DNA from 3 places in the Arthrobacter sp. StoSoilB20 genome. Region 1 is predicted to be linked to each of the others. Evidence: predicted binding sites of a transcription regulator. Region 1 holds the regulator's gene; each other region holds the start of a gene.
What was found. The regulator HrcA, encoded in region 1, represses chaperone genes, less so after heat shock. The targets are predictions, from matches to a motif close to TTNGCACTCGNNNNNNNCGAGTGCNAA.
Positions count from the first base shown of each region.

Region 1 (7,944 bases):
AGCAGCATTTCATCCTGCGTGGGGTGGCCGGCGTTGCGTGCCTGGACTTCGGCCACCTGGGGACAGATGGCAATGTCCCCCAGCATTCCCTGCGGAGTGGGCCTATCCGGAGTTCCGGGGGTCAGTTCGTCCATGGGCACGGAAAGAACGTCAGTGGCACCAGGCTCATCCATCAGCTCGATGTGGAGCTTCTCCATGGCAGGCTCATCGACCAGGAGAATGGAAAGCTCGGCCTGCGGATGGATGTAGAGCCTTTCGAAGATGAAGCGGGACAACGTCACCAGCTGGGCTTCGTCCACCGCCACACCGGACTCGTTGTTGACTTCAATACTCATTGACGTTCTCCACGTTTGTAATGGTTGGCTGGTGCGTCCTTGCGGTGCGCGTCATCCCAGGTGCTGTAGGCGGAGACGATATCGGCCACGAGGCGGTGGCGAACGACGTCGGCCGCCTCCAGGATGGAGAAGTTGACGTCGTCTATGCCGGTCAGGATCTCCCGCACAATCCGAAGGCCCGACGTCGATCCCAGCGGAAGGTCGATCTGGGTGACATCCCCGGTGACCACCATCTTCGAACCGAAACCCAGACGGGTCAGGAACATCTTCATCTGTTCGGGTGTGGTGTTCTGCGCTTCATCAAGAATGATGAAGGCGTCATTAAGGGTGCGTCCACGCATGTACGCCAAAGGTGCCACCTCGATGGTGCCGGCAGCCATCAGCCTGGGGATGGATTCGGGATCCATCATGTCGTGGAGGGCGTCATAGAGCGGGCGAAGGTACGGATCGATCTTGTCGCTCAACGTACCTGGCAGGAATCCGAGGCGCTCCCCGGCCTCTACGGCCGGGCGCGTCAGGATGATCCTGCTGACTTCCTTCATCTGGAGCGCCTGCACAGCCTTGGCCATGGCAAGGTAGGTCTTGCCCGTGCCGGCCGGGCCGATGCCGAAAATCACCGTGTTGGCATCGATCGCATCCACGTAGTTCTTCTGGTTCAGCGTCTTGGGACGGATAGTCTTGCCCCGGCTGGAGAGAATGTTGTGCGTCAAAACATCGGCGGGATTCTGCACAGACTGGGTCCTCAACAGGGACACCAACTGTTGGAGAATATCGGGGGTCACCACAGTCCCCTTCGCCACCAACCCGCGCACTTCCTCAAGGAGGCGCATGATACGGGGAATCACCGTGGAGGGACCGGTCATGGAGAGCTCGTTGCCACGAACATGGAAATTGACGTCCTGGAACTGTTCCTCAATGAACCTCAGGGCTTCGTCGTGGCTGCCCAGCGAGTGAACCATCTGGTCGGAGTTGTCGAACGTGACGACTTCCGTGCGCGTGCCCGGTAAAGTGTGCGGGAACTCGTTGGGCTGCTGGTTGCCGTTGCCGGTCCTGAGCCGCCCGTTCAAAGATTCACTCATAGTGTTGGCCCTCAGGCCTTTTCTCCTCCGGTTGGTCCTTACTAACACCATCGATTCGACTTTCGCTGCGGACTCTCGCAGAACGCTTTGATGCCGGAATCTCTTCAATCCTACGCCAGCCCGGCCCCGGGCGAACCTGTCTCCCCGGCCACATCCGGCACCCAGGGAGGAGGCGGACAGATTGTCTCAACTCGGCATCAAGCCGGTATCAATCATGTTTCAGTTGGCCTTCTCCCCCCTCAAACCCGGCTGACCGCCGTCGACGATGTGCCAAGCTGGCATAGCGGGTGGAATCAGATCCCCGCAACCCAGCCAAAGACGGCTGCAAAAAACCATGCAAGGCAGGACAGGAAACCCATCAGGAAAACAGCCAGCAACGCACCAGGCACCAACAAGCGGACCAAATCCGCCGTTGCCGTGCCTGCAATGCTTGCCGTCCTCCTCCTGACAGGTTGCATCGCCAACGGCGGCGGCTCCCAGGCCACCCCCACTCCCCCTCCGCTGACCGTTCAGGATGCCCCGGCCAGCAACGCACCGCTGGAAACCACCCAGGCGTCCACCAAGATTCCGGTCTACTGGATTGGACGGAGCAAGGAAGAGGTCTACCTCTACCGCGAGTTCAGGGACATTACGGGCGATGGAAATCCTGTGACAACGGCGCTGAAGATCATGATGGCGGAAAAGCCCTTGGATCATGACTTCTTCACACCGTGGCAGGAGCCCTCCAGCCTGGCGACTTCCATCTCGGGAAAAAACGTCATCACAGTCGATATTTCCCGCGATGCCTTCAACTCGAACCTGGACGCCGGCATGGCCCAGCGGGCCGTGCAGCAACTCGTGTACACCGCGACCGCTGCAGCGTCATCGTCAGGGCTGATCAATTCGGGCCAACAGATCCAGGTGGTCATCCTGGTGGACGGCCACAAGGACTACATGGCGTTCGGTCAAGTCCAGCTGGGCGAGCCCATGACCCGTGACGCATCCTTGGTGGCACCCCTGTGGATCATCGATCCCCAGGAAGACACCACCCTGCCCACCGGATTGGTCAAGTTCAACGGGCGGAGCACTGACAGCTCCAAACCGATCTCCTGGCAGGTCCTGCAGGACAACGGCAAGGGTGAGAAGACCAGCCTGCTCACCGGCCAAACGCAAGCCACTGGCGAACCCGGGCAATATGGCCTGTTCACCTTCGGCGCCACGTTGAAGGCAGGTCAGTACGAGGTACGCGTTTCCCAAGTGGACAATGCCGGCAATGCCATCGCGACAAGCACGGACACCCGGCTGTTCAGGGTCGGCTAGCTGTTCAGGTCCGGCCGGCTACCAGCGGCCCAGGATGTCGCTCGCAAGAACGACGGCGGCCGGTCCCGCCGTCGAAGACCTCAAGACGTGATGTCCCAAGAGCGCGGTCACAGCACCGGCGTCACTGAGCCGGGTTACTTCCCGCGGTGAGATTCCCCCCTCAGGCCCGACGATCAAGAGCACTTCCCTGGGAACGGCAGCACCAGAGGCTGCCCAGGCCTCAAGGACGGTCCGCAACGGGTTCTTGGCGTCTTCGTGCAAAATGATGGCGAGGTCGCTGGCGGCAACGGCTTTGGCCAAGGACCCGGTGTCCACCATGGTCCTTACCTCGGGGATCCATGCCCGCCGTGCTTGCTTGGCCGCAGCCGCCACCACGGACTCCCACTTCGCATGGGCTTTTGCGGCACGGTCGGCCTTCCATCGAACAATGGAACGTTCTGACTGCCACGGAAGCACAGCATCTATTCCGAGTTCCGTGGCCGTCTCGATGGCCAGTTCGTCGCGATCGCCTTTGGCCAAAGCCTGGACCAGCACCAAACGGATGTCCGGCCTGTCTTCGAAGACGACGTCTGAGGCGGTGACTGTCAGGCCCCCGGGACCGGCCTCGGCCACCACACCGGTCAGCCTCGCGCCGGATCCGTCGGCTATGTCAACGGATTCTCCCACCCCAAGGCGTTTGACCGTGACGGCGTGCCGCGCCTCCGGACCTTCCAGCACGAACGTGCCTCCCGGGCGTACGTCGTCAAGGCTTCCGGCGGAGGTGAAGAAGACGGGGTTGCTCACCGCTACAGGTTACCGAGCTTGTCCCGAAGCTTGGCGAACATGCCGCCGCTGGCCACGAGCTTGCCTTCGGTGAACTGCTCCCCGCGAAGTTTCGCGAGCTGCTGCAGCAGCTCCTCCTGGGCAGGATCCAGCTTGCTGGGTGTTTCGACATGGAGGTGTACCTTGAGGTCGCCGCGTCCGTATCCCCGCAGGTGCGTCACACCCAGACCCCGCAGGGTGATGATCTCGCCCGACTGGGTTCCGGCCTTGACGTCGATGTCCTGTGCGCCGTCGAACGTTTCGAGCTGCAACTCAGTGCCCAAGGCCGCGGCCGTCATAGGCACGCTGAGGGTGGCGTGGAGGTCGTCACCTTCGCGCATGAACATGGAATCGTTGTTGACGCGGATCTCCACGTAGAGGTCGCCGGAGGGCCCACCCGCGGGGCCGGCTTCACCTTGGCCGGACAACTGGATACGCGTGCCGGTGGCAACACCGGCGGGAACCTTGATGGTCAGGGAGCGGCGGCTGCGGATACGGCCCTGTCCGTTGCACTCGTTGCACGGGTCCTTGATGACCGTGCCGAAGCCCTCACAGGATCCGCAAGGAGCTGCGGTCATGACCTGGCCAAGGATGGAGCGGACGGCTCGCTGGACCTGTCCGCTCCCGCCACAAATGTCGCAGCGTTCCGGGTGGGTTCCCGGGCGGCAGCAACTGCCGTCACAGGTGGGACAGGTTACGGCTGTGTCCACTTCCAGCTTCTTGTTGACGCCAAAAACGGCGTCCTTAAGGTCGATCCGGACGCTGATGAGTGCGTCCTGGCCGCGTCGGACACGGGAGGCAGGCCCGCCATGACCACCGCCGCCCCCAAAGAAGGTGTCAAAGATGTCCTGGAACGCGAAGCCCTGGCCGGCGTAACCGCCACCATAGCCGTTGTCCGTTCCATTCTCGTTGCCGGTGGCATCGTAGACGCGGCGCTTCTGGGGATCGGACAGGACCTCATAAGCATGGGTCACGGCCTTGAACTGTTCCGCGACATCCTCTCCCGGGTTTACGTCCGGGTGGAGTTTCCGCGCCAACTTGCGGTACGCCTTTTTGATCTCTTCCCCGGTGGCTTCCGGCGAGACTCCCAAAACGTCATAGTGGCTGCTCAAAGTCGGTTTCTCTTCCTTGTTGTACTGCGGATGTTTCTTCGGACCGGCGTTCAGCCGCCGAGAATGCGTGAAAGGTAACGGGCCACGGCCCGGACTGCGGCCATGGTGGTTGGGTAATCCATGCGGGTCGGGCCCAGGATGCCCACCTTTGCACCGGATCCGTAACCCGTGGCCACCACGGATGCTTCCGCCAGTCCGTCGTAGGGATTCTCCCGGCCGATGCTCACGGTGACGCCGCGTGGATCATCTCCCATATCCGACAACAACCGGAGCATCACAACTTGTTCCTCGAGGGCTTCAAGCACCGGACCGATACTCAACGGGAAGTCCACATTGGACCTGGCGAGGTTGGCTGTACCGGCCATGAGGATACGTTCTTCGCGGCTGTTGTCACTGAGGGCCTGCAACCCGTTCGCCAACGTTTGGGCCAGTCCCCGAAGCTCCGGCGGGCACAGGGCAACCACCGACGGCAGGACTTGCGGCAACAGGGCCAATTGCGTTCCGGCGATGCTTCCCAGGAAGCGCGACCTCAGTTGCATCAAAGAGTCGTCGCCCACGGCCGAACCGGTTTCAATGACCTTCTGGCCGACGCTGCCAGTATCGGCAATCAACACCACCAACACCTGTTGGGGGGCCAACAGCACAAACTCAACGTGCCGCACCAGGGCTCGGTTCGAGTGTGGATACTGCACGACGGCGACCTGGTTGGTCAGTTGCGACAGGAGCCTGACGGTACGCTCCAGGATGTCGTCGACATCATCAGGGCCTTCAAGCAACGAATGGATGGCTCTCCGCTCGGCCGCTGAGAGGGGCTTGACCTGGGAGATGCGATCGACAAACAGTCGATAGCCCTTGTCGGTTGGAATGCGGCCGGCACTGGTATGGGGCGCTGCTATGAGGCCTTCTTCTTCAAGAACTGCCATGTCATTGCGGATGGTGGCGCTTGAAACACCAAGATGATGCCGTTCCACGAGGGCCTTTGATCCCACAGGCTCCCGCGAATGTACGTAATCTTCAACGATGGCACGCAGTACTTCCAATTTGCGCGGCTCACTCATTGCTCCACCTCCTGACAACTGCCATGGCCACCGGGGCCGGGTCCACTTAGCACTCAACATGCCCAAGTGCTAACCAGTCTAGTATGAGCCACCCCGTTGCTAGCATTGAACTTTCCCGGTCCAGCCCGATACAAACCAACCCGGCACAAAAATTAACCCAGCAAAAAGGTAGGAATTCCTTGGCATTCGACACGTGGGGTCCCCAGGACCTGTCAGCTCCTGCCAAACGCCAGCTGCCGGAAGTAGCAGTCCAGCGCGGGATGGTCCTTGAGGACGTCCAGTCGGGATGGGTGGGCGAAGTCACCCGCGTCGAAAAAACCGGCGGCATGCACATCGTGGCCCTTGAAGACAGGCGGGGCAAGACCAAGTCTTTCCAGCTTGGTTTCGGCTTCCTGCTTGAGGGGCAACCCATCCGGTTGATGCCCCCGGCCCCGCGCCAAGCGCCGTCGGCTGTCAGTAACGGGCGCACTGCTTCGGGTTCGGTACGGGTTCAGGGACACCGGGCACAGGTGGCCAAAGCCAGCCGTATCTGGGTGGAAGGCAAGCACGACGCCGAACTCGTCGAGAAGGTCTGGGGTGACGATCTCCGGGTAGAGGGCATAGTGGTGGAGCCCTTGCACGGTGTGGATGACCTCAAGTCTGCGATCTCCGCATTCAACCCCGGCCCCGGTCGACGCCTCGGCATCCTGGTGGACCACCTTGTGGACGGTTCCAAGGAATCACGGATCGCCGCTGACGCCATGACGGTTCCCGGAGCAGCAGGCAACGTCCTCATTGTTGGACATCCCTACATCGATGTGTGGCAGGCCATCAGACCCAAAGTGCTGGGCATTGAGGCCTGGCCGTCAGTGCCCCGCGGGACTGACTGGAAGACCGGGATTCTCTCTGCTTTCGGCTGGCCACACGAGAGCGCTGAGGACGTGGGCCTCGGCTGGCAGCGACTCCTTGGCGCCGTCCGAAGCTACGCCGATCTTGAAGCTTCACTGCTGGGCCGGGTGGAGGAAGTCATCGACTTCCTCACTGTTCCGTGACGTTGCCCCCAAAGCAGCAGCAAGTAACGTGTCATCTAGGCGTTTGTCCTGTGAAGCTGGTCGGGGCCGGTATTCTGGGACAGCAACACCGCAGCATCTTTACAGTAAAGGGAACACACCGTGGCAGAGAACGCTCCTGAAGAACCGGGCAGCGCCGCAGGCCAGCCCCAGTACCATGGCGCGCCTGCAAACGCGCTGCCTTTGACTGCCAGCGAGGACAGGCAGTGGGCTACTTTGGCACACTTCGGCGGCATTCTGGGTTGCCTGCCCTCGCTGCTGATCTACCTGATCTTCCGCGACCGCGGACCGTTCACGGCGCAGGAATCCAAGGAAGCGTTGAACTTCACCCTGCCTCCAACCATCGCCGCCGTTGTGGCGAACATCCTGGTGCTGCTGCCGGTGGTGGGCAACATCTTCGCCGTGATCGCCACCGGCATCTGGGTAGCCTTGACCTGCTTCTCAGTCTCGGCCGGAATCAGGGTCAACCATGGCCAACCGCACCGCTACAAGATCAACCTGCGCTGGGTTAAGTAACCCACCACGCCGCTGCCCGGCCAGGAGCTGGCCGGGTGCGAAAGCGTCAGCCGGGCAAACAGGCATCAGCTGGGCAACCAGGCATCAGTCGGGAAGAATCCTGCGGACCACGGCGTCCGCCAAGAGGCGGCCCTTCAGCGTAAGGATCAGGCGGCCCTTGAAGGCCTGCACGGGATCCACCAGTCCGTCGGCGATCAGCCCGGCCATTGCATGGCGCCCCACCGCGTCCAGGGCATCTACTGACAACCCTGTGCCAAGTCGGGCTTCGAGCATGATCCGTTCGACTTCCCGGGTTTCGGCATCCAGTGTTTCCCGGCCCGCTGCCGGCGAGCTTCCGTTGCCCAAACGTCCGGCATACGCCGAAGGATGCTTCACGTTCCACCAGCGGACACCCCCAACGTGGGAGTGCGCTCCAGGGCCGACGCCCCACCAGTCGTCACCGCGCCAGTAGGCCAGGTTGTGCCTGCATGCCTGCTCCGGAGTCCGGGACCAGTTGCTGACCTCGTACCAGTCCAGGCCGGCTTTGGAAATCAATTCATCGGCCAACTCGTATTTGGCCGCGTGATCGTCGTCGTCGATTCCGGGTACCTCACCGCGGCGGATCTGGGCCGCGAGTTTGGTGCCGTCTTCGACGATCAATGCGTAGGCACTGATGTGATCGGGCTGATAGGAAAGAGCCGTCTCGAGGGACAACC
Region 1 covers NZ_AP024651.1:2,647,033-2,654,976, forward strand. The annotation lists gene ybeY (rRNA maturation RNase YbeY) at 1-335, opposite strand, end outside; gene LDN85_RS11915 (PhoH family protein) at 332-1,414, opposite strand; gene LDN85_RS11920 (GerMN domain-containing protein) at 1,841-2,713, shown strand; gene LDN85_RS11925 (16S rRNA (uracil(1498)-N(3))-methyltransferase) at 2,732-3,496, opposite strand; gene dnaJ (molecular chaperone DnaJ) at 3,499-4,626, opposite strand; gene hrcA (heat-inducible transcriptional repressor HrcA) at 4,677-5,684, opposite strand; gene LDN85_RS11940 (DUF3097 domain-containing protein) at 5,864-6,715, shown strand; gene LDN85_RS11945 (DUF4870 domain-containing protein) at 6,836-7,249, shown strand; gene hemW (radical SAM family heme chaperone HemW) at 7,334-7,944, opposite strand, start outside.

Region 2 (7,944 bases), 680 kb from region 1:
TGACCATGCCGAAGCAGCGGCACGCAACCGGCCCGGCGTCGTGCGTGTGCCGTTGGACGAAACGCCGGGTCCCTTCCGGACCGTGCTTCACAAAACCGTCCGCCCCCTGCACCCGGGGCGCTTCCGGGACGCACTGCCGCAACTGGCGATCGGAACCCACTGGCTGCGTGGCCGCCTGTGGATCGCGTCCGCACCCACGCGGCGCATCGCCGTCCAGGGGATAGGACCCAGGGTCTGGCTGGAAAGTACCGGAAACTGGCTGGCCGATTCTGTTGATGCGGCCCGTGGCACGGAATCCGCCAAGGAAACCGGCGACGTCGACGCCTTCCTGGACTGGCACCCTCACCACGGTGACCGCGGCACCGTGCTGGCCATCACCGGACGCTCCGAAGACATCGACCCGGCGGAAATCCGCGGGCTTCTGGACAGATGCCAACTGACGGAAGCCGAAATGGAGCTGGACTCCGGGGTCTGGGAGGACCCCCTGGAACTCAGCGACGCCCTCTGAACCAAACACCCAACAGAAGGAGAAACACCATGAAGGTCAAGAACTCACTGCGTGCCCTCAAGAAGATCCCGGGCGCACAGATTGTGCGCAGGCGGGGACGTACATTCGTCATCAACAAAAACAACCCGCGGATGAAGGCGCGTCAGGGCTAACCCGGCCGCGGGATCAACGCGGGAGCGTGAAGGCCGTTGTTTAATGGGGGAATGCCAATCCTGAACAAAGACATGTCCCTGTGCATTTCGCTGGCGGCCAGGCCCAGCAACATCGGGACCAGGTTCCATAACTATCTCTACGATCTGCTCGGCCTGAACTTTGTCTACAAGGCATTCGCCCCGGCGGACATCACGCTCGCAGTGGCTGGCATCCGCGGCCTCCCCATCCGGGGTGCCGCGGTGTCCATGCCCTACAAGGAAGCCGTCATCCCCCTGGTTGACGTGATGGACCCATCAGCCAAAGCGATTGATTCGGTGAACACCATCGTCAACAACGACGGCGTCCTCACCGCCTACAACACCGACTACATCGCTATAGCCCGGCTCCTGAAGGACCATCAGGTCCCCAACAGCCACACCGTGCTGCTCCGCGGTGCCGGGGGCATGGCCAAGGCCGTCGCCGCCGCCCTCAGGGACGCCGGGTTTACTGCAGTGACCATCGTGGCGCGCAACGAAACCAGTGGCCGCGCGCTCGCGGACCTTTACGGATTCGGCTGGCAGGACGACGTCAACGGCTCAACAGCGGATCTCATCATCAACGTCACCCCGCTGGGCATGGCTGGTGCGGACGAAATGGCCCAGGCCTTCGACGACGCCACCATCGCCGCAGCGCAGGTGGTATTCGACGTCGTGGCACTGCCCTCGGAAACGCCGCTCATCACCGCCGCACGGAACACCGGCAAGAAGGTCATCACCGGGGCCGAGGTCATCGCCATCCAGGCCGAAGAACAGTTTGTGCTTTACACGGGTGTACGCCCCAGCGCCGGGCAGGTCCGCGAGGCCTCGGAGTTCTCGCGGCGCTGACGGCTCAGGCTTTTACCGGGTCCACCACGACAACCACTTTGTCCTCGCCGATCCTGGTGAGGACCAGGGTGGCTGTTTTCGCGCCCTTGCCCTTGACGGGTTTGGCTGGAAGCAGTTGCTTTCGCAGCTCTTCGGGAGTCACGGCCGTGCCGCGCTTCTTGATGTCCAGCACGGTGATGCCCTTGGTCTTCACCCAGGCTTTGAGGGCCTTGACGTTGTAGGGCATCACTTCGAGGACCTTATAGGCGCGGGCAAAAGGAGTGTCGTGCAGTTCCGGCGCGCAGATGTAGGCGATGTGCTCGTCCAGCAGGTGCCCGCCCAGGCGTTCGGCGACGTCGGCCACCAACCCTGCGCGGATCACCGCACCATCAGGTTCGTAAAGGAATCCCTCAACGGGCCCGACGCCGGCTGCCGGGCCGCCGTCGAACTCCTCGCCGCTGGTGATTTCCGCGGCGCCCTGGCTGCCGATGACCAGTGCCGCCCGACGCACGCCGGGGCGGGCCACGGCATTGAACCACAAAGTCACTTCGGTGACGTCGCCGCCTACTGAAACCCACTGGGCCTCACAACCGGAGGGAACGGAGTCATGGGGGATGCCGGGCCCCATTTTGACGCCGATGGCGCGTCCGGTAGTTGCCAGCTTTTCAACGAAGGACAGCGGGGGAGAGAAAGCCTCAGGGTCCCAGATGCGTTTTGTTCCCGAGGTTGAGGTGGTCCGGCGGGCAGGGTCCAGCCACACGCCGTCGATCCCGTCCATCTCTACGGACGTCGCATCCGAGTGCACCACCGTGGCGTGCGGGAAAGGCATGAGGTTGATGGTGGCGCAGGCAGCCGTGGTTTCATCCATTTCAACGGCGGTGACAGCAATGTCCATGGATGCCATGGCCATTGAATCAGCGCCGAGCCCACAACCGAGGTCTGCAACGTGGGAGATTCCGGCTTTCACGAAGCGTTCGGCGTGCCGGGCGGCCACGTTCAACCGCGTTGCCTGCTCCAAGCCGGCCTGGGTGAACAGCATCTGCCGGGCAAACTCTCCGAACTTTGCCTCTGCCCGGGTGCGCAGCCGGGATTGCGTGAGGACTGCGGCCACCAATTCGGGGGAGTGGCCGGCCTTGCGGAGGTCGGCGTTGACACTGAAGGCATCAGCCTCGCGGTAGGGCCCCAACGAGGCCAGGAGTTCCCATCCTTCAGTAGTCAGCAAGGGTGCGATCTGTTCCTGCGGTGCGTGGGGCATGCCATCAAGCCTAACGGCGCGGCACTTGGGAACGTGACGGACGAATCAGCCGGATAGGGTTGTTTGCATGGAAGATACCGCAGCCCCGCAGCCCTCCACCGTGATGAAGTTCGCGCGACCCGCCCTGATAGCGGGGGTCGTGATTGCCGTGGTCTGCATCGGCCTGCTGATCATCATCTTTGCGCTGGATTCCTTCAACGCGGCCACCTATTCGGTTGCGGGCAAGAGCGTCAATGATGCCACGGACGAGGCCCGGGGCATCCGCGAGCTCTACAGCGGCGCCCGTACAGGCGGGATTATCACCCTGGTGATTTCCGGCGTCGTTGCTGTTGCGGCCGGAGTGCTCCTGTACCTGAACCGCGGCAATACGCCGCTGGATGAGGATGACGACGGCCAGAACTACGATTTGGACGACCTCACAGGCCGGTGACCGACGTTCACCCATGACGAAATGCTGGCACTCACCTTGACCGAGTGCTAACGCTTACATAGAGTCTTGTTAGCACTCTCCCCCGGAGGGTGCTAATCACGCCAAGCGTCTTCCGGCACCGCGACGACGGTTGTACGCTCCGGCACCCTAGTTCTTAGTCCATGAATCAGCTCATGAAAAGGAGAGTCCGAGTGTCGGTCTCGATTAAGCCTCTTGAGGATCGTATTGTTGTTCGCCCGCTCGAAGCAGAGCAGACCACGGCTTCCGGCCTGGTCATTCCGGACTCCGCACAGGAGAAGCCGCAGGAAGGCGAAGTTGTTGCAATCGGCCCCGGCCGCTTCGATGACAACGGCAACCGCGTACCGGTTGACGTAGCTGTTGGCGACGTCGTCATCTACTCCAAGTACGGTGGAACCGAAGTCAAGACCGGCGGCAACGAGTACCTCGTTCTGTCCGCCCGCGACGTCCTTGCGATCGTCGTAAAGTAACTTCCCGGAGCCCCGCGCCGCCGTCACGTTGGAAATCACTTCCGACCGCCGGCGGTGCGGGTTTTCTGTCTTGAAAGGACACAACCATGGCAAAGCAGCTTGCTTTTAACGATGCTGCCCGCCGGTCTCTTGAGGCCGGTATCGACAAGCTCGCCAACACTGTCAAGGTGACGCTTGGCCCGCGCGGCCGCAACGTCGTGCTGGACAAGAAGTGGGGCGCTCCCACGATCACCAATGACGGCGTGACCATCGCCCGCGAAGTCGAACTTGATGACCCCTACGAGAACCTTGGCGCACAGCTGGCCAAGGAAGTAGCCACCAAGACCAACGACGTCGCAGGCGACGGCACCACCACGGCCACCGTGCTGGCACAGGCCCTGGTCAAGGAAGGCCTGCGCAACGTTGCTGCCGGCGCCGCTCCGGGCGAGATCAAGCGCGGCATCGAGGTTTCCGTTGAAGCCGTCGCAGCCCGCCTCCTGGAGAACGCCCGCGAAGTCGAAGGCACCCAGGTTGCCAGCGTCGCAGCCATCTCCGCGCAGAGCGACGAAGTCGGCGAGCTCCTCGCCGAAGCGTTCGGCAAGGTTGGCAAGGACGGTGTCATCACCATTGAAGAGTCCTCCACCACGCAGACCGAACTGGTACTGACCGAGGGCATGCAGTTCGACAAGGGCTACCTGTCCCCGTACTTCGTCACCGACGCAGAGCGCCAGGAAGCCGTCCTCGAGGACGCCCTCATCCTGATCAACCAGGGCAAGATCTCCTCGCTGCAGGACTTCCTGCCACTGCTGGAGAAGGCCCTGCAGGCCAACAAGCCGCTCTTCATCATTGCCGAAGACATCGAAGGCGAAGCCCTCTCCACACTGATCGTCAACCGCATCCGCGGCACGCTCAACGTTGTTGCCGTCAAGGCTCCGGGCTTCGGCGACCGCCGCAAGGCCATGCTCCAGGACATCGCCACGCTCACGGGCGCACAGGTTGTTTCCCCGGACCTCGGCCTGACCTTGGACTCCGTTGGCCTGGAGGTACTCGGTACCGCACGCCGCATCACGGTCACCAAGGACAACACCACAATCGTTGACGGCGCCGGCTCGGCCCAGGACGTGGCTGACCGTGTTGCCCAGCTTCGTGCCGAACTCACCCGGACGGACTCCGACTGGGACAAGGAAAAGCTGCAGGAACGCCTGGCCAAGCTTGCCGGCGGCATCGGTGTCATCAAGGTCGGCGCAGCCACTGAGGTTGAGCTGAAGGAAAAGAAGCACCGCATCGAGGACGCCGTTTCCTCAACGCGTGCAGCCCTTGAAGAAGGCATCGTTTCCGGTGGCGGTTCCGCTCTCATCCACGCCCTCAAGGCATTGGACGAGTCCCCGGCCGTCAAGGCACTGGAGGGTGACGCAGCAGCAGCTGTGGGCATCGTCCGCCGCGCCCTGGTCCAGCCCCTGCGCTGGATCGCCCAGAACGCCGGCTTCGACGGCTTCGTTGTTGTTGCCAAGGTCTCCGAGCTGGAAGCCAACCACGGTTTCAACGCCAAGTCCGGCGAGTACGAGGACCTGATCGCCGCCGGCGTGATCGACCCCGTCAAGGTCACCCGCTCCGCACTCCGCAACGCCGCCTCCATCGCTGCCCTGGTTCTCACCACCGAGACCCTGGTTGCCGAGAAGCCGGCTGAGGAAGAAGACGCACACGCAGGCCACAGCCACTAACAGCCTGTTTTACTGAAGCCCCGGTCACGTTTGTGGCCGGGGCTTCGTGCGTTTCCGCCGGCAGCACCCCTCCCGCCTGGTGAGACTATTGTGGGCGTTCGACGGCGGCGGTAACCTGACGCTACCAAGGCGGCTCGGGCATCTACCGGGCAGCCACCACCCGCAGGGGCGGGCCATGACAGCTCCGGACACAAACTTGGACCTGGGGCGCTCCGCATTCCGTGAGCGCCGCTGGAGCGATGCACTCGATTGCCTGGCCCGCGCCGATTCCGAGGCCGGCCTCCCGCCCCAGGACATCGAGCTGGCGGCTTCGGTGGCCATGCTGCTTGGCTTGAACGCCCAGAGCATCGAATACCTGGCAAGAGCCCACGACGAATTCCTGACAATGGGCGACACCGACAGCGCTGCCCGCTGTGCTGCCTGGCTGGTCATGTTCCTCATGGACATGGGTGAACAAGCACGTGGCAACGGCTGGTTGTCCCGTGCCCGGCACCTGCTGGACGGCATGGCCGGACCATGCGCGGCGGAAGGGTACCTCCTCATCCCTGCCGCGCTGGCGTCGCTTCGTGCCGGCAACCCCCAGACCGGCCATGAGCTGTTCAGCAGGGCCCTGAATCTGGGCCAATCCTTCCATGACAACGACCTCCAGGCGCTCGGGCGGCTCGGAGTGGGTACCTCATGCGTTTCCCTTGGACAGGTGGAGGAAGGACTGCTGCTCCTGGACGAAGTGATGGTTTCGGTCACCTCAGGGGAGGTCTCTCCCATCCCTTCGGGCATTATCTACTGCGCGGTCCTGGGCAGCTGCCGACTCTCGCATGATGTCCGGCGTGCCCACGAATGGACTTCGGCGTTGGAACGTTGGTGCGGGGAACGCCCGGACATGGTGATGTTCAGCGGACAATGCCAGGCCTACCGGGCTGAGCTGCTCATCTTGCATGGCGCATGGGACGAGGCGCTTTCTGTGGCGCGTTCGGCCGAAGGCAGGGTCAGGAAGGGCGACCCCGATGCGACGTTCGGGGCCTGGTACCAGCAAGCCGAAGTCCTGCGCCTCAGAGGATTCTGGGATGAAGCGGCCAAAGCATATGCCACGGCGGCGGGGACTGGCTTTGAGCCGGTACCGGGAATCGCGTACCTGCAGTTGGCGCAGCACAAGGAATCCCAAGCCCAAACCACTATGCGGCGGGCCTTGGCCGGCGCGGACACGGTCAATCGCCGCCGTTTGCTCCCCGCCGCGGTGGACATTGAACTGGCACTGGGGGACGTGGGTGCGGCCAGGGCCCTGGCGGACGAATTATCCGAGCCACTGCATGACGAAAGCCGGCCGTTGGAATTGGCGCTGGCTTCCCACGCGGGCGCGCAAGTATCCCTGGCCGAGGGCGACCCCACAGCTGCCCTCCGTCAGTCAAGGAGTGCTTGGCGGATCTGGTACAGCCTTGAGGCCCCCTACCAATCAGCCCGATGCCGGGTGCTTGCCGGCCGTGCCTGCGCCATGCTGGGCGACCCCGACTCGGCGGCCATGGAGTTCGAAGCGGCAAAAACCGAGTTCGCGGATCTGGGAGCAACACCGGCGTTGGCGGAAGTCCTGGAACTGGCCGGCGAAAAACCCAGAGGACAGTCCTCACTGACGGGCAGGGAGATGGAAGTCCTGCGCCTGGTGGCCGCTGGACACTCGAACCGCGCCATCGCCCGGGAGCTGTACCTCAGCGAAAAGACCGTAGCCCGGCACATGGGCAACATTCTTTCCAAGCTTTCCGTGCCATCCAGGGCAGCTGCCACCAGCTATGCCTTTGAACACGGCTTGATCCACTGATCCCTCTCTCATTTCCCCTGCCGTTCGGCCGGACGCTCTATCACCTAATGCGCAGAATTACCCATGTCGTTGGGAAGCCAATGGGCCATTCTGCCGACGCGGAGGGAGGCGCTGGGATCGTAGCTTGGCTGTATCAGGACCCCCAAGATCCAAGAACGGAAGGAAGACCAGCCATGGACTCGCAGCAGCAACCAGACCAGACGAACACAGTCCAGCAGCACACCGACTTGGACACCGTGATCGTGGGCGGTGGCCAGGCCGGACTCGCACTCGCGTACTGGTTGGCCAGGGAAGGCCGGAACTTCCTCATAGTGGATCAGAACCCACGGCCAGGAGATGCCTGGCGTCAGCGCTGGGACTCCCTCAAGCTGTTCACACCCGCCAAATATGACGGGCTTCCGGGCTGGCCCTTCCCCGGAGACCGCCTTGCTTTCCCAACAAAAGACCAACTGGCCGATTATCTGGAGGACTATGTCCGCCGCTTTGACCTTCCTTTCTTGGCCGGCGTTCACGTAGAGGAAATCAGGGCCGAGGGTGGAGGTTTCGTTGTCCGGGCGGCCGAGCATACGTGGCGCTCGCACAATGTGGTGATTGCCACCGGCGGACACCGTCTGCCTCAACGGCCTGCGTTCGCAGGAGAGCTGGATCCCGGGGTTCTCCAATTCCATTCACAGGACTACAAGAACCCCGGGCAACTGCGGGACGGAACTGTGCTGGTGGTGGGTCTTGGGAATTCCGGCGCGGAGATCGCCCTGGAC
Region 2 covers NZ_AP024651.1:3,331,783-3,339,726, reverse strand. The annotation lists gene LDN85_RS15150 (GTP-binding protein) at 1-508, shown strand, start outside; gene ykgO (type B 50S ribosomal protein L36) at 538-660, shown strand; gene LDN85_RS15140 (shikimate 5-dehydrogenase) at 712-1,524, shown strand; gene LDN85_RS15135 (class I SAM-dependent methyltransferase) at 1,529-2,758, opposite strand; gene LDN85_RS15130 (hypothetical protein) at 2,826-3,188, shown strand; gene groES (co-chaperone GroES) at 3,380-3,676, shown strand; gene groL (chaperonin GroEL) at 3,763-5,376, shown strand; gene LDN85_RS15115 (helix-turn-helix transcriptional regulator) at 5,552-7,186, shown strand; gene LDN85_RS15110 (FAD-dependent oxidoreductase) at 7,360-7,944, shown strand, end outside.
Region 2: a site for HrcA is predicted at 3,213-3,239, ahead of groES (co-chaperone GroES). Genes of this name have one in related genera too.

Region 3 (7,944 bases), 1.6 Mb from region 1:
ATCCCAGGTCCGGCAGAACGTCAACGCCAAACGCATGCTCATGCGCTTGGTCCAAGGTGACAGCCCGCCCACGGCACCCATGAACATCGTGGACCGGTTGGCAGGAAGCCCTTATGCCAACCCCACCATCCAGGTGGTGGGAGTGGATGCTTCCGCCCGCAAAACCATCGACTTCGCCCTGCATCTGGCCGAGGTCATGTTCCGCTACGGTGCCGGTGCCCTTGAGGTGGAGACCAGCATGATCGCGGTGACGGCGGCGCTGGGATTGAAGAACGTTGAAGTGGACATCACCAACCAGTCGGTGGCCATTAACTACGCACCCAAGGACCAGACACCCATCACGCTCCTGCGTGTTGTCCGCTCCTGGACCAACAACTACGCGGGGTTGGCGCAAGTGCACCAACTGGTGACTGACATTGTGGCCGGGGGCGTGGGGCGCGATGAAGCTGTGCGCCGCTTGAACGAGATCATCCGCAGCGCCAAGCCGTTCCCTCGCTGGATGGTCACCATTGCGTTCGGTATTTTCTCGGCCGTTTTCGTGGGCGTCCTTGGCGGTGGGCTGGGTGCGTCTGCTGTGGCTTTCTGCTCCAACATCCTGATCAGCCTGCTGTCACGGCAGTTGGCACGGTGGCGGACGGCGGACTTCTTTAACACCATGGCGTGCGCGTTCCTGGTTACCTTCATTGCCCTGATGCTGCGGTGGGCTGGTGTGGACATTGCTCCGTCCATTGTGGTTGCCGGTGGGATCCTGCTGCTCCTGCCAACGGGTCGCCTTGTCTCTTCAGTGCAGGACGCGATCAACGGCTTCCCTGTGACTGCGGCGGGTCGTTTCCTTTCCACGGCGTTGACGTTCGGTGCCATCGTGGCCGGTATCGGTGTGGCCGTGGTTGTCGGAACGCTGATGGGCAGCGCCGTCCTGGATGTCACTGATACATTCCCCGACGCGTACCCCTTGTGGGGGAGGGCGATCCTGATCGCCATCGCGGTGGTGGCCATCGGCGTCACCGAACAAACGCAAATGCGCTTGTTATTCCCGACGGCGGCAGTCGGCTTGGTGGGCTTCTTCGTTTTGTGGGGGGCCGGCGCAGCCGGACTCGGCGATCGCTTGTCGCCCGCAGTGGCTGCGGTGGTGATCGGCCTGCTGGGCCGGGTAGTGGCGCTCAAACTCGGTGCGCCGCAGCTGGTGGTCGCAGTTCCCGCCGCATTGATCCTGCTTCCCGGCCTCACCATCTTCCGGTCCATGTATGTTTTGACCGTGGAAGAGGGAGACATCCTCCTTGGTGCGGGCGGGATGCTCAACGCCGGGGCCATCGTGCTGGGAGTGGCTGCGGGCATCGTGCTCGGGGACAACCTGGCCAGGCCGCTGACGAAGGGCCTGTCCAGCAATGAGCGGCGCAGGGTGCGCAGGCGCTGATGATCCAACGATTAAAGGCACCGCCTGGAGGCGGTGCCTTTCGTCGCTAATGCGCAGCCAGTGCTAGCGGCTGAGGCTAGATCTTCCCGACCGGAAGCTTTTTCTCGGCCTGGAACACTTCCTCCACGCGGCCTTGCGCCCAGTAGCCGGACAGTGAAACCTGGGAGCGCTCCAGCCCACGCTGTACGAAGAAAATCTCCCGCAGGCCTTTCATGTAGCCCCGCTCGCCGTGGGCGAAGACGTCCACCCGGCCTGGAAGCCATTCGGTGCTGCGCAGGGCTTCGAGCAGCAAGTCACTGGAACCCGCAGGTACTCCGTTGCGGTACAGCCAGTGCAGCTTGACCCCCGAGGGTGCCGAGATGGGGAGGATGTCCGCTTCGCTGTCCACCTCAAGGAAGACTGTTCCGCGGGCCTCAGGGGCAAGGGCCTCCACGCAGGCAGCGATGGCCGGGATCGCGGCGTCATCGCCGGCGAACAAGTACCAGTCGGCTTCCGGGGCCGGGTTGTAAGCGCCACCGGGACCCGTGAAGACCAACGAGTCGCCGGGTTTGGCCTCTGCTGCCCATGGACCTGCCAGGCCTTCATCGCCATGGACCACGAAATCAATGGCCAGCTCCCGGGCTTCCAGGTCCACCCAGCGGATGGTGTAGGTCCGGGTGTGCGGCCACAGTTCCCGCGGCATGGTCTCGCGGATGGCCCACAGGTCCAGGGGGAGCTGGTAGTCAACGCCGGGCTGGGGGAAGACGATCTTGACGTAGCGGTCCACGTACTGGTTGTTCGCGTAGTCGCCGAAGCCCGGTCCGCCGGCCACGATCCGCACCATGTGTGGTGAAAGGCGTTCGTTCCGCAGGACTGTCAGGTTGACCTGCGGGCGTGTTGTGCGGGTGGCGGACGAAGTGACAGGGAGAGCAGTCATATAGGTAAGCCTAAGCTAATTACCTGCACGTCTGCTGGGGATGAGTCGAAGGTTACACGCCCTCTTGCATGTCCCAGGTGCTTCGGGAGCCAGATGAGTGAGCGTTGGGTTTGAAGGGCTTGGGATGTGAGTGAGCGTTGGGTTTGAAGGGCTTGAATGTGAGTGAGCGTTTCAGGACGAGCGGTTACAGGACAGGCAGTTCCCAGTTGACTGGTTGGGCGCCCTGTTCGAGAAGCAGCTCATTGCTGCGGCTGAAGGGCTTGGAACCGAAGAAGCCGCGGGAGGCGGAGAGGGGACTGGGGTGGGCCGAGATGATCGAGGGCGCTCCTTCGAGCAGCGGCACGACGCCCTCGGCGTCCTTCCCCCAGAGAATGGCCACCAACGGACTACGGCGCCCCACGCCGTCGGTACGGTTGACGACGGCGGTAACTGCCGCCGTCGTGATGGCCTCCCATCCTTTGCCACGATGTGAGCCGGCATCTCCGGCTTTGACGCTGAGGACGCGGTTCAGCAGCAGGACGCCTTGATCCGTCCAGGCGCTGAGGTCGCCGTGGACCCGGGGTGGCAGGCCAAGGTCGTCGTGGAGTTCGCGGTAGATGTTGGCCAGGCTTCGCGGGATCGGTCGCGTTTGCCGTGATACCGCAAAGGAAAGGCCGACGGCGTGTCCCGGCGTGGGGTACGGGTCCTGCCCAAGGATCAGCACTTTGACGTCGGCCAACGGTTGCTGGAAGGCGCGCAGAAGGTTGTTGGCGGCCGGAAGGACGTGGGCCCCGCTCTTGGCTTGGCCCGCCACAAAGGCCAAGGCGCTGCGAAGCTGGCCTTCTACAGGGCGGAGGGCGTCGGCCCAGTCCGGGGCCATCAGCTCTTCCAGCGGGCGATCGGGCAGCCCGGCGAAACCGGCCTCCCCCAGGTCGGTCGGCTCAAGGTCAAAGAGTGCATCCTCGCCATTCACTCCGCCATTGTCTCCCGCGCGTGCCCGGCCCGGCGAATGACAGTGTTGGCGAATGACAGCGTTGTTATTCGCCCGTAACATGGGGGTAGGACATTTTCCCAACAAGCGTCGAAGGAGTATGCCGTGGCAGAGCCCGCACCGGAACCAATGGCGCCGCGGTCAGGTGGTTTTGCCCTCGAAGACCTTGCGGCCGGGACCCGCAGCGATTCGCCGCTCAGCGAACGGGACCAGCAGATGCTGGCCCTGGAACGGCAGTGGTGGAAGTACTCAGGGGCCAAGGAACAGGCGATCCGCGAGCTGTTCGATCTCTCGGCTACACACTATTACCAGATCCTGAACGCACTGATCGATACTGAAGACGCGTTGGCCCACGATCCCATGCTCGTCAAGAGATTGCGTAGACTACGTACGTCCCGCCAGCGCGCGCGGACGGCACGTCGCTTGGGGTCCGACGCGTAAATCGCCAGGCTGATCTGTCAGCAGCAACCAGCAAGGACATCGCTTCACCATGACCAAATATGCCAAGGACGAATTCGACCAGGTCCCGCAGAACACCTCCCGGCAGGGCGTTCACCGTGACGCCCAGGAGACTGCGCGTCCCACACTGTGGCCGGTCCTGACCGTTGGGGCGGTGGCCCTGGTCCTCGGACTGGTGGCCTTCCTGGTCCTGCCAAACCTCGGCGTAGTAGCTCCCACTGCGGCGCCCAGTGTCTCGACGCCGGCGCCTCAGCAAAGCGATGCGACGCCTTCTGCTGCTCCGAGCGAATCCAGCAGTGCGCCGTCTGCTTCCAGTGAACCCACTCCGTCCGAGAGCCCTTCGGCAACCACATCTTCCGCTCCCGTGGACAAGACCACCCCCGTAGCGGTCTATAACGGAGCAGGCACCGCAGGTTTGGCGGGCCGGGTGGCCGGCCTGGTGCAAGCAGATGGCTGGACATTGGGCACGGTGGGCAACTGGGGCGGACTGCCGCAGCAGACGTCCGTCATCTTCTACAACACACCCGGGCAGAAGGCCAACGCCGAGGCGCTCGGCGCGTTGCTGGGAATCCAGTCGGTTGTTGAATCGCCTGAAATCCAGCAGCCCTTGGTGGTTGTGGCAGGACCTGGCTACCAGTAGCCCTCCGGCCCGTCCCAAGGCCCCAAAGCCCCAACTCGGTTAAGCCTCAATAACAAAACCCATGCCCTGGCCCTCCGTGGGAGCGCCGGCAGAGTGACTGTGGTTACAGTGGATTAGATCCGGTACGGAGATCCCGGCAACCGGTCTTGGCTACTGCGAAAGTGTGGGCATCATGGCATTGGGAACCGTCAAATGGTTCAACGCCGAAAAAGGCTACGGATTCATCACTGTGGATGAATCGGGTGACGACGTCTTTGTGCACTGGTCATCCATTCAAATGGACGGATTCCGTGCCCTTGAAGAGGGCCAGCGGGTCGAATTTGAACTGGGCGAGGGGCAGAAGGGGCCGCAAGCCGAAGGCGTGCGCGTCGCGTAGCGCCAGGCCGGCTTCCGCATCATCCGGGTCAGCCCTCGGCATCCGGGTCAGCCCTCGGCTGAAAGCCCTGTGTTTATAGAGCAAAATGGCATCTCTGCTTGCACTCTCCCCGGCCGAGTGCTAATTATTGATTTAGCACTCCTATGGTTCGACTGCTAAGTCCAGGCCGGTTTACTCCGGGACTGGGCAGCGTCCGTTCCAGCGGAGGATCAAGAAACACCTTGGTGGGGTGAGGTCCGGAGCGCGGGGCATACAGAGGCCGCGGGCAAGGGACCGTCCGTCGCGGGCACCCTATCTGACAGGTACCTTCTTAACGACTGTCCCGAAAGGACTACCGCCGTTATGGCCAAGATCATTGCATTTGATGAAGAGGCACGCCGCGGCCTCGAGCGGGGCCTGAACATCCTCGCAGACGCCGTCAAGGTCACCCTCGGCCCGCGTGGACGCAACGTCGTCCTCGAAAAGAAGTGGGGCGCCCCCACGATCACCAACGATGGTGTTTCCATCGCCAAGGAGATCGAACTGGACGACCCCTACGAGAAGATCGGTGCAGAACTGGTCAAGGAAGTTGCCAAGAAGACGGATGACGTCGCTGGCGACGGTACTACCACTGCAACCGTCCTCGCCCAGGCATTGGTGAAGGAAGGCCTGCGCAACGTTGCCGCCGGCGCCGACCCGCTGTCCCTCAAGCGCGGCATCGAGAAGGCTGTTGAGGCAGTCATCAACGAACTGCTGTCTTCCGCCAAGGAAATCGAGACCAAGGAAGAGATCGCAGCTACGGCTTCCATCTCCGCCGGTGACCCGGAAATCGGCAGCCTGATCGCCGAAGCCCTGGACAAGGTGGGCAAGGAAGGCGTTATCACGGTCGAGGAATCCAACACCTTCGGTCTGGAGCTCGAACTCACGGAGGGCATGCGCTTCGACAAGGGTTACATCTCCGCTTACTTCGTCACCGACGCTGAGCGCCAGGAAACGGTCCTCGAGGACCCGTACATCCTGATCGTCAACTCCAAGATCTCCAACGTGAAGGAACTCGTCACGGTTCTGGAGAAGGTCATGCAGTCCAACAAGCCGCTGCTGATCATCGCCGAAGACATCGAGGGCGAGGCCCTGGCCACCCTGATCGTCAACAAGATCCGTGGCACCTTCAAGTCCGTCGCCGTCAAGGCTCCGGGCTTCGGTGACCGCCGCAAGGCACAGCTGGCCGACATCGCCATCCTCACCGGTGGTCAGGTCATCTCCGAAGAAGTTGGCCTCAAGCTCGAAAACGCCGGCCTCGAACTCCTCGGCACCGCCCGCAAGGTTGTTGTCACCAAGGACGAGACCACCATCGTTGAAGGTGCCGGCGACGCAGAGCAGATCGCAGGCCGCGTGGCCCAGATCCGCGCTGAGATCGAGAACTCCGATTCCGACTACGACCGCGAGAAGCTGCAGGAGCGCCTGGCCAAGCTGGCCGGCGGCGTTGCAGTTATCAAGGCCGGTGCCGCAACCGAGGTTGAGCTCAAGGAACGCAAGCACCGCATTGAGGACGCAGTCCGCAACGCAAAGGCTGCCGTTGAAGAAGGCATCGTTGCCGGTGGTGGCGTTGCCCTCATCCAGGCCGGTGCCAAGGCATTCGCCAACCTCACCCTCGAAGGTGACGAGGCAACCGGTGCCAACATCGTCAAGGTTGCCATCGACGCTCCGCTGAAGCAGATCGCCTTCAACGCCGGCCTCGAGCCGGGCGTTGTGGTGGACAAGGTTCGCGGCCTGCCTTCGGGCCACGGCCTGAACGCTGCCACGGGCGTCTACGAAGACCTTCTGGCTGCCGGCGTGAACGACCCCGTAAAGGTCACCCGCTCGGCTCTCCAGAACGCTGCTTCCATCGCTGGTCTCTTCCTGACCACCGAGGCTGTAGTTGCTGACAAGCCCGAGAAGAACGCTCCGGCTCCCGGCGGCGACGACATGGGCGGCATGGGCGGCTTCTAAGCCCCTCTGCTGTAGCAATACAGCGCCCAGGCGTCACGCTTTAGAGCAAACGACGGCGGTCCCCACTTTTTGGTGGGGGCCGCTGTTTTGTTGTGCGCACCCAAGTAGGTAGCAGTACATGCCGTTATGAGCGCTCAAAGGGCATCCACTGCACCTACTTGGGTGTTATCACGGATTCAGTGTCGGTGGGGTCTGGCAGGATTAACGTTATGACGATTATTGCTGCCGCCGACGGGTCCGCCCTCGGCAATCCTGGGCCGGCCGGTTGGGCCTGGTACGTTGATGACTCCTGTTGGCGCGCAGGAGGTTGGCCGCATGGCACCAACAACCAGGGTGAGCTCATGGCTGTCCTGGACCTCTTCCGTTCCACGGCGCACGTGCCGGAGGAAGAGCTGCTGATCCTTTGCGACAGCCAGTACGTCATCAACTGCATCAGCAAGTGGATGCCAGGCTGGAAACGCAAAGGCTGGCGCAAAGCCGACGGCAAGCCTGTGTTGAACGTGGACCTTCTCAAGGACATCGACCAGGCGATAGTTGGCCGCAAGTACACCTTCGAATGGGTCAAAGGACATGCCGGGCACGACCTCAACGAGGCAGCCGATGAGCGGGCACGGGCTGCAGCGACGGCCTTCCAACAGGGTGTCGCGCACCGGAGCGGCCCCGGCTTCCCGGGCGCGCAGGGGCAGGACCACGAGCTCGTGAAAGCCTCCGCGCCGGGTGGAACGCAGACCTCCGCGCAGGGCGGACCGCAGAACCTTACGCAGGCAGGGGTTCCAGCGCCGGCTCCGGCGCTGGTTCCGGTACAGGTGCCGGCGCAGGGCCGGGCAGCCTCCAGCCCTGCCAGGAGTGAACGCAGCACCCGACCACATTTTGAGCCGACGCTCTTCGGAGAATCAGGCATCTTTGGCCAACCGGATCTTTTCAGTGAGCTCGAGGATGCTTCCACCCAGGAGCTCTCCGCTGAGGAGACGGTGCTGGCGTTGGAGCGGGAACTTCTTCGGCCCGACGTTCGCGCCGACATTGGCAGGATCGGTGTGCTGCTCCACCCCGACTTTGCCGAGATTGGCAGCTCGGGACGGTTCTGGACGCGGGACGCCATGATGATGGCCCTGGAAGAGGACCCCGGCGAACCCACGGAGCTTGAACTGCTCAGCGCCGACCGTCTCAGCGAAAACACCATTTTGCTGAACTATCGCAGCTT
Region 3 covers NZ_AP024651.1:1,077,202-1,085,145, forward strand. The annotation lists gene LDN85_RS05030 (threonine/serine exporter family protein) at 1-1,414, shown strand, start outside; gene LDN85_RS05035 (siderophore-interacting protein) at 1,491-2,330, opposite strand; gene LDN85_RS05040 (uracil-DNA glycosylase) at 2,515-3,282, opposite strand; gene LDN85_RS05045 (DUF3263 domain-containing protein) at 3,430-3,741, shown strand; gene LDN85_RS05050 (LytR C-terminal domain-containing protein) at 3,791-4,399, shown strand; gene LDN85_RS05055 (cold-shock protein) at 4,572-4,775, shown strand; gene groL (chaperonin GroEL) at 5,118-6,743, shown strand; gene LDN85_RS05065 (ribonuclease HI family protein) at 6,953-7,944, shown strand, end outside.
Region 3: a site for HrcA is predicted at 4,908-4,934, ahead of groL (chaperonin GroEL). Genes of this name have one in related genera too.